Regions from separate parts of the Dactylosporangium darangshiense genome, predicted to be linked through region 3. Evidence: riboswitches for the same ligand, from Rfam matches in the RefSeq annotation. Region 3 holds a riboswitch; each other region holds the start of a gene.
What was found. A riboswitch is a leader RNA that binds a small molecule or an ion and turns the genes downstream of it on or off. The one in region 3 is predicted to bind cyclic di-AMP.
Positions count from the first base shown of each region.

Region 1: another riboswitch for cyclic di-AMP. It lies ahead of ABD901_RS03445 (coiled-coil domain-containing protein); the one in region 3 lies ahead of ABD901_RS52655 (C39 family peptidase).
Region 2: another riboswitch for cyclic di-AMP. It lies ahead of ABD901_RS31395 (C40 family peptidase); the one in region 3 lies ahead of ABD901_RS52655 (C39 family peptidase).

Region 1 covers NZ_BAABAT010000001.1:766,319-770,285, reverse strand. The annotation lists gene ABD901_RS03460 (hypothetical protein) at 1-170, shown strand, start outside; gene ABD901_RS03455 (SAM-dependent methyltransferase) at 227-1,018, shown strand; partial or broken gene ABD901_RS03450 (chitinase) at 1,015-1,599, opposite strand; cyclic di-AMP (ydaO/yuaA leader) riboswitch at 1,847-1,993, shown strand; gene ABD901_RS03445 (coiled-coil domain-containing protein) at 2,003-3,025, shown strand; gene ABD901_RS03440 (hypothetical protein) at 3,097-3,525, opposite strand; gene ABD901_RS03435 (MarR family winged helix-turn-helix transcriptional regulator) at 3,522-3,947, opposite strand.
Region 2 covers NZ_BAABAT010000020.1:75,169-79,135, forward strand. The annotation lists gene ABD901_RS31380 (AMP-dependent synthetase/ligase) at 1-271, opposite strand, end outside; gene ABD901_RS31385 (ABC transporter ATP-binding protein) at 268-1,056, opposite strand; gene ABD901_RS31390 (ABC transporter ATP-binding protein) at 1,053-1,787, opposite strand; cyclic di-AMP (ydaO/yuaA leader) riboswitch at 2,132-2,276, shown strand; gene ABD901_RS31395 (C40 family peptidase) at 2,320-3,282, shown strand; gene ABD901_RS31400 (methyltransferase domain-containing protein) at 3,325-3,967, shown strand, end outside.
Region 3 covers NZ_BAABAT010000063.1:26,892-30,858, forward strand. The annotation lists gene ABD901_RS52645 (L,D-transpeptidase) at 1-348, opposite strand, end outside; gene ABD901_RS52650 (hypothetical protein) at 434-1,333, opposite strand; cyclic di-AMP (ydaO/yuaA leader) riboswitch at 1,663-1,834, shown strand; gene ABD901_RS52655 (C39 family peptidase) at 1,844-2,686, shown strand; gene ABD901_RS52660 (transglycosylase domain-containing protein) at 3,188-3,967, opposite strand, start outside.

The sequences.
Region 1 (3,967 bases), on a different contig from region 3:
CCAAGCTGGAGCCGCTCGCGCCGAAGGTCACCGATCCCGAGCTGCGTTCGGCGGCGGACGCCGTGCTGGCGGCGCTGAAGCGCTACGCGGAGACGCTGGGCGTGACCGTCGGCGACGTGCTGAAGGCCGGCGCCGCCCTCACCACCGCGTTGAACAAGGCCTGCGGCTGAGCGGTCGCGCCTATGCTGTCGGCAACGTCGGTCAATGGCAGGACATGGAGGACCGCATGGCCGCACCCTTCGACACCGATCGGCCGCATCCCGCGCGCGTCTACGACTATCTGCTCGGTGGGAAGGACAACTTCGCCCCGGACCGCGCGGCGGCCGAGGCGGGGCTGAAGGTCAACCCGAACGCGGCGACCGCCCCGCTGCAGAACCGGGCGTTCCTGCGCCGCACGGTGCGCTTCCTCGCCGAGGAGGCGGGCGTCCGGCAGTTCCTCGACATCGGCACGGGCCTGCCGACCTCGCCGAACGTCCACGAGCTCGCACAGGCAATCGATCCGTCCTGCCGCATCGTGTACGTCGACAACGACCCCATCGTGCTGGCGCACGCCCGCGCGCTGCTCACCAGCGCGCCCGAGGGCCGCACGGCCTACGTCGACGCCAACCTCCAGGACGGCAACCGCATCCTGCAGGCGGCGGAGCTGCTCGAGAACCTCGACCTCGACCGCCCCGTCGCGCTGCTGCTCTTCGCCATCCTGCACTTCCTCGACGAGGACGACGACCCTTACGGCCTGGTCGAGCGGCTCATGGCGGCCCTGCCCAGCGGCAGCTACCTGGTCCTGTCGCACATCACCGCGGACTTCGAGCCCGAGGAGTGGGCCCGCTTCACCGCGATCATGCGCAAGCAGGGCATCACCACCCGGCTGCGCAACCGCGAGGAGGTCGCCGGCTTCTTCGACGGCCTCGAGCTCGTGGAGCCCGGCGTGGTGCCGATCCTGCGGTGGCGGCCGGACGCCGGTGAGTCGCTCACCGACGCCCAGGCCGCCCTCTACGGCGGGGTTGCCAGGAAGGCCTAGCAGGACAGGGCGCCGCTACCCACGCCCACGCCGAGAATCCCCACGAAGCGCTGGTACGCCGAGACCCGGCTCTGCACCTGGGCCGGGTTGCGGCCGTTGCACTCCAGGCTGCCGTTGATGCTGCGGATGGTCTCGCCGAATCCGGCCCCGTTGACCATGGCGTTGTGCGGGGTCATGGTGCCCGGGCCGCTCTGCGTGTTCCAGTACCACAGCGCCGTCTTCCAGGCCACGGCCGCGTCGGTCTGCACCAGGTTGGGGTTGTGCAGCAGGTCGATGCCGAGCGCGTCGCCGGCCGCCTTGTAGTTGAAGTTCCAGCTCAGCTGGATCGGCCCGCGGCCGTAGTACGCCGCCTGGCCGGCCGGGCAGCCGTAGGACTGGCTCGCGTCGCAGTAGTGGGGGTAGTTGGCGGTGTTCTGCTCGACGATGTACACCAGCCCGCCGGTCTCGTGGTTGACGTTGGCCAGGAACGCCGCGGCCTCCTGCTTGCGCACCGCGTCGGAGCCGGTCCTGGCGAACGCGGGGTAGGCGGACAGGGCGGCCACCAGGCCCGAGTACGTATAGAACGAGTTCCGGCCCGGGAATCACCGAAGCAGTGAACATCATCGTTTTATGAATAATATTTACGGTACCGTTGAGCCTGCGCGACGGCCCCACGATCGGGAGCGACAGAGTCACTCACCGTGAGTAATCAATGTGATCTGAGACACACTCGGCCGCAGTGCGGGAGCTAGCGAGGATCTTCGCACAAACGGTGCGGTGCGCGTTTTCCGCGCCCTGGGTACAGTGACCCACGGTCACGTCCATGCGGGCACCGCCCCACGGTGCCGGGCGTGGCTGCCGCCCAATCGCCGCACCGTGGCGAACCGGGGACCCACCGTTACGTTGGGGTGAATCCACCCTTCTTCGGAAGGGTGGTAGGGGTCGTTCCGTCCCGAACCCGTCAGCTAACTCGGTCGGCGGCCGACGGAAGGAACAACGAACCAGATGTCATCGCGACATCCCCACCGGCGCGTTCTGATCACGCTGCTGGCGGCACTCGTGCTGGGTGGGCTCGCCGCCACGCCCGCTTCGGCCGAGCCCAGTGGCGACCCGGGCGACGAAGGCGCCGCCGCCAATCCGACCCTCGGCTCCGTGCTGGAGGACACCACCCGGGCCTGGACCGACGCCAAGGCGCGCTTCGACGCCTCCGTCAAGCACCAGGCCGAGCTCACGACGCAGCTGCAGTCCACCGAGGCGCAGCTCGCCTCGCTGCAGGACCAGGTGTCCTCGATCGCCGTCGCGGCGTATCGCACCGGCCCCCTCACCACGTTCGCGGCCCTGATGGACGCCGACAGCCCCGACAGCTTCGCCGAACGGGCCGGCTCCATCAACGAGCTCGCACACCACAACGACAACCTGCTGCACCAGTTCAGGGTGCTGCGCGAGGCGCAGGCCTCGCAGAAGAAGGCGCTCGACGAGGAGGTCGCGACCCAGCAACAGCAGGTCGCGACGATGGAGCAGCAGAAGAAGGAGGCGGAGAAGGCGCTCGCGCTGGCCGGCGGGCCGAGCAAGGGCTTCGTCTCCGCCAACCTGCCGGTCGCCGACCCGGTGAAGCGCAACTCCGACGGGTCGCTGCCCAAGGAGTCGTGCAACCAGGACGACCCCACCACCACCGGCTGCCTCACGCCGCGCACGCTGCACGACATGCAGACGGCACAGAAGGACGGCTTCAAGCGGTTCGTGTCCTGCTACCGCCCGAGCGGGCCGTATGAGCATCCCAAGGGGCGCGCCTGCGACTTCTCGGTGCAGAAGACGAGCGGATTCGGCGGGGTGGCCACCGGCGACGACTTCGTCTACGGCTCGACGCTGGCCGCGTACTTCGTCAAGAACGCCTACAACCTAGGCGTGATGTACGTGATCTGGTTCAAACAGATCTGGACACCGGCGGCCGGCTGGCACCATTACAGCGGCGTCGCAGGTGACCCATCCAGCGATCACACCAACCACGTGCATCTCTCCGTGCTCTGACCCTTGCGTCTGCGAGCGGCCGGTCGACAGGACTCCTGTCGACCGGCCGTTCTCGTACGCCGGTCGGGAGGTCAGCGCCGCAGTTCCGCTTGCGCGCGGGCGGTGACCTCGGCCAGGACGCGCCCGGCGACGGCGAGGTCGTCGGCCTCTATGCCGCCGTAGAGGCGCCCGGTCAGCTCGGCCGTGTCGGCGCTGATCTCGGCGTGCCGCGCCCGGCCCGCCTCGGTCAGCACCAGCCGCTCGCCGTCGAGCTCGGCCAGCCCCAGCTCGACTACCCCGGAGGCGGCCGCCTCGGCGGCGCCGGCCTCGATGCGCAGCCCGTCGGTCATGCGGGCAATGAGCCCGGCGCGCTCGACCGCGCCGCCGGACAGCGTGGCCACGTTGATCGCGACCCACTGGTGGAACGTGGTGCCGGTGCGCGCCAGGATGCGCTCGAGCAGCGCGCCGGTGGCGATCTGGGCCTGCCCGATGAGCTGGCCGTTGAGCACTGGTGTGGTCATGACGGGTCTCCTTCGAGAAGCTTCTCCAGCGTGGCGACGAACGCCTCGGTCTGCGGCGAGCCGGGACCCCCGATCGGGGCCAGCAGGCGCTCCTGCAGCCCGCGGACGATCCCGACCGCCTCCCCGGTGACCGCGCGCCCCCGTTCGGTCAGTGCCAGCCGGACCGCGCGCGTGTCGGCCGGGTCCGGCTCGCGCTCGATCAGGCCGGCCGCCTCCAGCGCGCGGGCCAGCTTGGACACGTACAACGGCTCCAGGCCCGTCCGGTCGGCCAGCCCGCGCTGGCTCGGCCGCTCCGGCCGTCCGTAGAGGTTGGCCAGCAGCGTGTATTGCGCGTGGGTGAGCTCGAGCGGCGCGAGCGCACGGTCGACCAGCACCCGCCAGCGCATGGACAGCCGCCAGACCAGGGAACCGGGCGTCGTCATGCCAGAAACAGTACATGGCT
Region 2 (3,967 bases), on a different contig from region 3:
CCGGGTTGGTCGGGTACAGCCCGACGGTCGCGGCCCGCAGCGCCACCGTGGCGACGTCGGCGAAGAGCCACTCGGGCCGGTTCTCGGACAGGATCGCCACCCGGTCGCCCGGGCCGATGCCGAGGCCGCGCAGCGCCTTCGCGGCGGCGCGGGCCGTGTCCCAGTACTGCCGCCAGGTGATCTCGCGCCAGATGCCGCGGTGCTTCTCGCGCATCGCGACCGCGTCCGGGGTGCGCTGCGCGTGGTCGCGCACGAGCGTGGCGATGGTCATGGCGTCTCGCCCACCTTCGGTCCGGACTCGCCCAGGTACGCGCGGATCACGTCGGGGTTCGCCTGGACGTCCTTGGGAGCGCCGCACGCGACCGGCACGCCGAAGTCGAGCACCAGCACCCGGTCGGCCAGGTCCATGACCAGGCCCATGTCGTGTTCGACGAGGATCATCGGGATGCTCAGCTCGTCGCGGATGTCCAGGATGTAGCGGGCCATGTCCTCGGTCTCCTCCAGGTTCATCCCGGCGACCGGCTCGTCGAGCAGCAGCAGCTTCGGCTCCATGGCCAGGGCCCGGCCGAGCTCGACCCGTTTCTGCACGCCGTAGGGCAGCAGCCCGACGGGCAGCCGGCGCCACTGGGCCAGCTCGAGGAAGTCGACGATCTCCTCGACGCGGGCCCGGCTGGCCAGTTCCTCGCGCCGGGCCCGACCGGCCCACGCGATGGCCGCGAGGGTGCCGTAGCGGATGTGGTGGTGCCGGCCGAGCATGAGGTTCTCCACCACCGTGAGCTGGCGGAAGAGCTCGACGTTCTGGAAGGTGCGGGCGACGCCGAGGCGGGCCACCCGGTCGGGCCGCGCGCCGGTGATGTCGGCGTCACCGAGCAGCACCCGGCCCTGCTGCGGCCGGTAGACCCCGGAGATCACGTTGAAGATGGAGGTCTTGCCGGCGCCGTTGGGCCCGATGATCGCGAACAGCTCGTCGGCCCCGACGGCGAAGTCCACCCCGTCGATGGCCTTGACGCCGGCGAAGCTGAGCCGGACGTCGCGGAACTGCAACACATCGCTCACGACAACCACCGCTTCCGGCGCTTGTAGTGCTTCACGTCGCGGAAGGAGTGCGCGGCGTGCGAGCCGAGGTAGAACTCCCGGATGTCGTCGTCGGCGAGCAGCTCGGCGGATGGCTTGTCCAGCACCACCTTGCCGTTCTCCAGCACGTACCCGTGCTCGGCCACCGACAGCGCCATGGTCGCGTTCTGCTCGACCAGCAGCACGGCCGTGCCGGCCCGGTTGATCTCGGCGATCAGGTCGCGGACCTGCTCGACCATCCGCGGCGCGAGGCCCAGGCTGGGCTCGTCCAGCAGCAGGTACCGCGGATCGGACATGAGCGCCCGGCCCATCGCCAGCATCTGCTGCTCGCCGCCGGAGAGGTAGCCGGCGATCGACCCGCGGCGCTGCTTGAGCACCGGGAACAGCGTGTACATGCGCTCCATCGCCTCGGCGGCGCCGCGGCGGCGGGTGTGCGCGCCGAGCCGCAGGTTCTCCTCCACGGTGAGCTCGGCGAAGGTGCGCCGGCCCTCCATGACCTGGCTGATGCCCCGCCGGACGACGGCGGCGGGGCGCAGGCGGTGGATCGGGCGGTCGTCAAGGCTCACGGAGCCGCGGGTCACGGCCCCGTCGTGCACGTCGAGCAGGCCGGAGACGGCCCGTAGCAGGGTGGTCTTCCCGGCGCCGTTGGCACCGAGCAGCGCGACGATCTTGCCCTCCGGGACGGCGAGGCTGACGCCCCGCAGCACCAGCATCACATCGTCGTAGACGACCTCGAGGTTCTGGACCCGTAGCACCTGGCGGACCCCCGAACTATTTGCATCGTCGGTGTATGAAGTTACACGTATTTAACCCGCTCTCTCAGAAGAATCAAGCCCCAAATATGTAACCGTCAACACCATCCCCGGCTTCGATGTCACGGTGTGATGTTGACGGCCAACCGGCAGTAATTCGGACTTTTCCCCGCGTTATATGTCGAGCGGGACACGCGCCTTTCGCCGGGCGGATGATCACGTTAAGTTAGGCGCTGGCCTGCTCGGCAGTCCGTCATCCACCCCGGATGACGCCGGGCGAGCGCCGCCGAATCGAGCTCGACGCACCGCCCCGATCCCCTCGTCGCGGTGTGCATCGAACCGGGGACCCAGAGTGTCAATCGGGGTGAATCCGCATCGCTGCGGTAGGGCGCCTTCCTCTTCCCGCCCGAACCCGTCAGCTAACCCGGTAGGCGGCACCACAGTGAAGAAGGGTCTTTCCTTGTCCACTGGACACCGCGCCAGGCGCTCGGTGGTGCGAACCCTACTGATCGGGCTCGTGTCACTCACCGTGCTGGCGCCGGCCACGGTCGCGCACGCCGATCCCTCACTGTCGGAGATCGAGGCGCAGCTCGACAAGTCGAGTCAGGAGCTCGAGGCGACCGTCGAGTCGTGGAACCACGTCAATGACGAGCTCACCTCGACCCAGGCCAAGGCCGCCGACTTGCAGACCAAGCTCAAGCCCCTCGAGGACGGGGTCGCGGCGACCGGCGCCAACGTCGAGCAGTTCGCGATCGCGCAGTTCAAGACGGCCGGCAACATGCGCGGCCTCTCGCTCATGCTCAACGCCTCGTCGTCGGGCGACCTGGTCGACCAGCTCTCGATGCTGCAGCAGATCACGCACAGTCAGAACGCGGAGATCGCCGGCTACAAGGCGGCCCGAAGCAAGTACGACGGCGAGAAGAAGGCCCTCGACGAGACGCTGGCCGCCGTGACCGCCCAGAAGACGCAGCTCGAGACGCAGCGTCAGAAGATCGAGGGCGACATCAAGAAGCTGCAGGACCTCAAGAACCGGGCGACCGCCGCCGGGTCGACGAAGGTCAACGGGTCCGGCGTCACCAACGCCAAGGCGCCTGTCATCGACGACGCGACACGCCAGAAGGTGGTCGACTTCGCCTACGCCCAGCTCGGAAAGCCGTATCTGTGGGGCGCGGCCGGTCCGAGCAAGTACGACTGCTCGGGTCTCACGATGGCGGCCTGGAAGCAGGTAGGCGTGAACCTGCCGCACAACGCCGCCGACCAGTACAGGACGGTGGTGCACATCAGCGCCTCCCAGCTACTGCCGGGCGACCTGATCTTCTTCTACTCGGGTATCTCGCACGTCGGGATGTACACCAAGCCCGGCAAGATGGTCGACGCGCCGACCACCGGAAAATGGGTGGAGGAAGTGTCGTACGCCGGCCGCCCGATCGTCGGGTACGGCCGCCCAAAGTTCTAGGCCGCAGCGCTCTCCGGACGCCATGCCCCGCAGAATGGGGGCATGGCGTCTTGGGATCCAGGGCAGTACAACCGGTTCGCCGACGAGCGGGCGCGGCCGTTCCGTGAGCTCGTGGCCCGCATCCCGACCGCCGGGGCGGTCGCCGTCGTCGACCTCGGCTGCGGCCCCGGCTCGATGACCGCCACGCTCGCCGAGCGCTGGCCCGACGCGGCGATCCTGGGCATCGACTCCTCGCCGGCGATGATCGAGGCCGCCTCGCGGTTGCAGACGCCGCAGCTGCGCTTCCAGCTCGCCGACGCCGGCTCGTGGCGCCCGCAGCGCGGCTCCGTCGACGTCATCGTGGCCAACGCCTCGCTGCAGTGGGTCGCCGGCCACGAGACGCTCCTGCCGGCCTGGGCCGCCGGCCTCGACGACGGCGGCACGCTCGCCTTCCAGGTGCCGATCGCCGCGTTCGACCCGGGCTTCGGCGAGGTGGCCGCCCGGCCCCGGTGGGCGGACCGGCTCGCGGGCGCGCTCGGCAGCACCGGGCCCCGCTCGGCCACGCCGGTGCTGGCCGCCGAGGAGTACGTGCGGCTGCTCAGCGCCGCCGGCCTCACCGTGGACGCCTGGCAGACGACGTACTACCACGTGCTCCCCGGCGACGACCCGGTCTTCGAGTGGTTCAAGGGCACCGGCCTGCGCCCCT
Region 3 (3,967 bases):
CTTGCCGTCGGCGCCGACGGCCGTGACCTTCGCGGTGTACGACGTGCCGTACTTCAGCGCGGTCGCGGGCACCCAGGAGCTGCCGTCGGCGCGCGGCGCGCCGGCGACCGCCTGGCCGGCCGAGTCGGTCAGCGTCACGCCGGTCACCTTGCCGTCGCTGACCTTCAGCCCGATCTCCGTGCTGATCGGCACGCCGCCGTCACTGGTCGTCGGCGAGATCGCCAGCCCGACGGGTGTCGGCGGGGGAGCGGTGTTCTTCGCCACCGGTTTGCCGTGCCCATCGCAGGCCGCCAGCGCCGGCGACGCTGCGACCGCGAGGACGAGGAGCGCAGTCAGGGAACGTCTCATGTTGCCTGCCATGGTTGTCTGTCCATAGAGGCATCGTCGTGCCGGCCCGGAGGAGACCGGGCCGGCAATCGTGTGACTACCCGGGTTATTGCATCGTGGTGTCGGCGATCTGCGTCGCCAGGCCCTCCCACTTGGCGTACGCGTCGGGGAACGCGGAGCGCTGGACCATCTGCGCGGCGACCGTGATCGCGTAGTCGCCCCAGCCCGGGATGCGCACCAGCGCCGCGTAGAACCGGCGGGCCGACTCGTGCGGGTCCATCAGCTGGTCGATCGAGCCCCAGTTGGGCCGCTGCTGGAACAGCCCGACGGAGTCGTAGTCGTACCCGACGCCCTGGTTGGGGTGGTCGAGCGACGAGGGCAGGTTCGGGTTGGCCAGGTTGCGCAGGTGGCTCTCCTGCAGCGCGGTCGCCAGCGCCACGATGGCCGCCCGCTTCGGCAGGTTCTCGCGCTTTGCGACGTCCACGATCGCGACCGCGTTGTCCATCTCGGCCTGCGTGAGCCCGCCGACCGGCGCGGGCCGCGTCGGCGTCGGGTCCGCCGTGGCCGGCGCCTTCGACGCGGCCTGGGCCGGATCTGTCTGCTTCGAGTTCGTCTGGTTCTGCTTTGCGTTGGCGCTCGGAGCCGCCGCGTGGTCGCGGCCGCGGCCGCGGGAGGCGACCGAGCCGCCGTCCGTGCGGGAGACGCCGCCGTCCGCCTCGGCCGTGAGGCTCACCGCCGAGCCGCTGCCCGGCCCGTTCCCGGCCACCGTCGTGGTGATCCCGAACGCCGCCACGGCGAGCACGGCCGCCGTGGCCAGCCCGCGACGCATCCGGTCGTTCCCGGCGGCGGGGAGCAGGAAGCTCTCGCCCCGGGATGTGTGCAGGCGCGTGATCTGAGCGAGGTTCAACCGCCTGATCTGCGCAGGCACGGCCTCGTTCAGTCGCTTGACCTGCGCGGGCACGGCCGCGTTCAGTCGCTTGACCTGCGCGGGCATCGCCGCGTTCATCCGCCTGATCTGGGCGGGAACGGCGGCAAGTGCGGCAGCGTGGCGACCTCGGCGAGGCCGCAGGTGACGCGGACCGGGCTCGGTCGTCGCGTCGCTGAGCTGCGGGTTTTCGTCGGCACCGTCGAGCATCCGGCGAGACTAGGACCGGGTGGTCGAGGGGGTGATTTCGGGCGTGAAAATCGGCGCGGGGGCCGTACGCACCCGGTCACCCTTCGTATGAGCGTCACGCCCTGTGGCTGAATCCGCAGGGTGATACAGGTGCCCTGAGCGGCGCGTTTACCGTCAATGTCGTTCGCCGCGGCCCGAAGTCACTCACGGTGGGTGACGCCGAAGCGAATCCGCTGAGTTATGCGCCCGCCACCGCCGGTCGCGCGCGCAGGAGCCGGGGACCCACGCATCACCCGGGGTGAATCCGCCGGTGCCCGTTCGGGCCCCCGGCGGTAGGGCGAGCTTCCCGCCCGAACCCGTCAGCTAACCCGGTAAGCGGCTGCGGAAGGAGCGGTGCCCCCGTTGTCGTACTTCTACAAGTCCCGCCACTCGCAACCCCCTCCGTCCGGCCGCCGCCCTCTCGGCCGCCGCCTCCCGGTAGCGGCCGCCTCCCTGGTCCTGGCCGCGGCCGCCGGCATCGGCGTGGCCACGCTGGACCACCACCCCGCCTCCGACGCCACGTCCCTGGCCGGCTCGGAGTCCACAGTGGACGGCGTCTCGACGTCGTCGGCGGCCCGCGCCAAGCAGCGCGGCGACGCACCCCCACCGGCCGCCGCGCCGACGTCCACAAAGCCTTCCGCTTCGTCGTCGCCCGCCCCGTCCGCCTCGTCCGCGTCTCCCACCCCGACCCAGCCGTCCCAGAAGGACGTCTCGTACCAGTTCGCCTGGCAGGAGAACTACTACTACTGCGGCCCGGCGGCGACGCGCATCGCCCTGACCGCGCGTGGCCTGTTCCCGTCGCAGTCCCAGGTCGCGGAGCGCCTGGGCACGACGGAGGGCGGCACCAACTCGTCGGAGGACACCGCGAGGGCCCTGAACTCCTTCACCGGCACCAACTTCTACGAGCCCCACTTCATCCGCGGGGAGTCGGCGACTTCCGCGGACGTCGACGAGCTGCGCAAGTCGGTCGTGAGCGCGATCGGCTCGGGCTACGCGGTGGTCGCGAACATCGCCGGCTCGACGGTCGACGACGGGGGCCACAGCCACTCCTACCCGGGCGGGCACTACCTCACGATCGTCGGCTACCGCGACGGCGGCGAGACCGTGAGGATCGCGGACCCGGCCGACGCGGAGGGCGTCGGCGCGTACACCCTCCCCGTCGCGAAGATGGCCAACTGGATCGCCCAGCGCGGCTACGCGGCCTAGCTGTACTGATCACCTAGCTGTACTGACCACGGCAGGCGTCGCGCGCGGCTCGCGTGGGACGCTGCTGCCGCTTTCGCGCCGTGCCGCCACGTCGCTCGCGGTCCGCGCCGTCCTGGCGTTGGCCGCGCCTGCCGCTTTCGCGCCGTGCCGCCACGTCGTTCACCGTCGGCGCCGTCGCGCGCGGCGCCCACACCGGCCGGCGACGCGGTCCGGCCTGGAGCCCTCGTGCGAGCCGCGATCCCACGTACGCAATGCCGGTTGCGTACGCCCGCGTGGGATGGTCGGCGCCGTCCGAGGGCTGCGGCACGTGTACGCGCACGTGACGCGTGTCGCTGCCCTGCTGGTCGAGATCGTTCACGTCGCTGGGCCGATGCGTCGCCGGTGTGGATCGATCGAGGACGGCTTCGGCGGCGGCGTGCTCCGGTCTATGCCTTACGGTACAGGACGCTACCAAATCACGATCCGACCTAACTGCGTTGCGTGAGATTCTGTCACGGAACGTTATCCCATGGCGCGGGCTCGGCTGGGAGCTGGGAAGTTCTTGGCGGGCTGGCCGCGTAGAGCCGCTGCCATTGTCTGGGCCACCGCTGAGTTCACCGAGTTCGAGATGCCGCCGCCCACCTGGTCGTTGGGGTTGTCCGCGTTGACCGCGATGCCGGCGGCGGCTATCTGCGGGGTGAAGCCTACGAACGTCTCCGTGGCGTTGTACTCCGAGCTGCCCGTCTTGCCCGCTACCGGGCGGCCCGCCAGGATGCCCGACACCGCCTCCGCCGTGCCGCCGTCGCACTTGCTGTACACGGAGGACTTGCCCACCGGGCACCGGGCCGCGTCGGTTGCCGCCGCCGCCACGTCGGGGTCCACGACCTGGCGGCATTTCGGGCCGGCGGCGTCAACGGGCTTGCCGTCGGAGTCGGTGATCGACAGGACCGGCAGGGGCTGGCAGTACACGCCGCCCGCGGCCACCGCCGCGTAGGCGTTGGCCAGGTCCAGCGGAGTCGTCGACGCCACGCCCAGGGTGAAGGAGCCCCACTGGTCGGCCTTCGCGGCCATGGTGGCGTCCTCGGCGGCGCGGAAGGTGATGCCCAGGCGTTGGGCCATCTCCACGACCTTGCGGGCGCCTACCTGTTGCTCCAGCCAGACGAAGTACGTGTTGACCGAGCGGCCGAAGCCGTTCCACATGGTGCGGTCGCCGTCCATCCAGCTGGGGCTCTCGTTGGCGGGGCACCAGCGGCCGCCGCAGCTGCCGTTGCCGCTGCCCGGCCAGATGGTGACCAGGCGGGC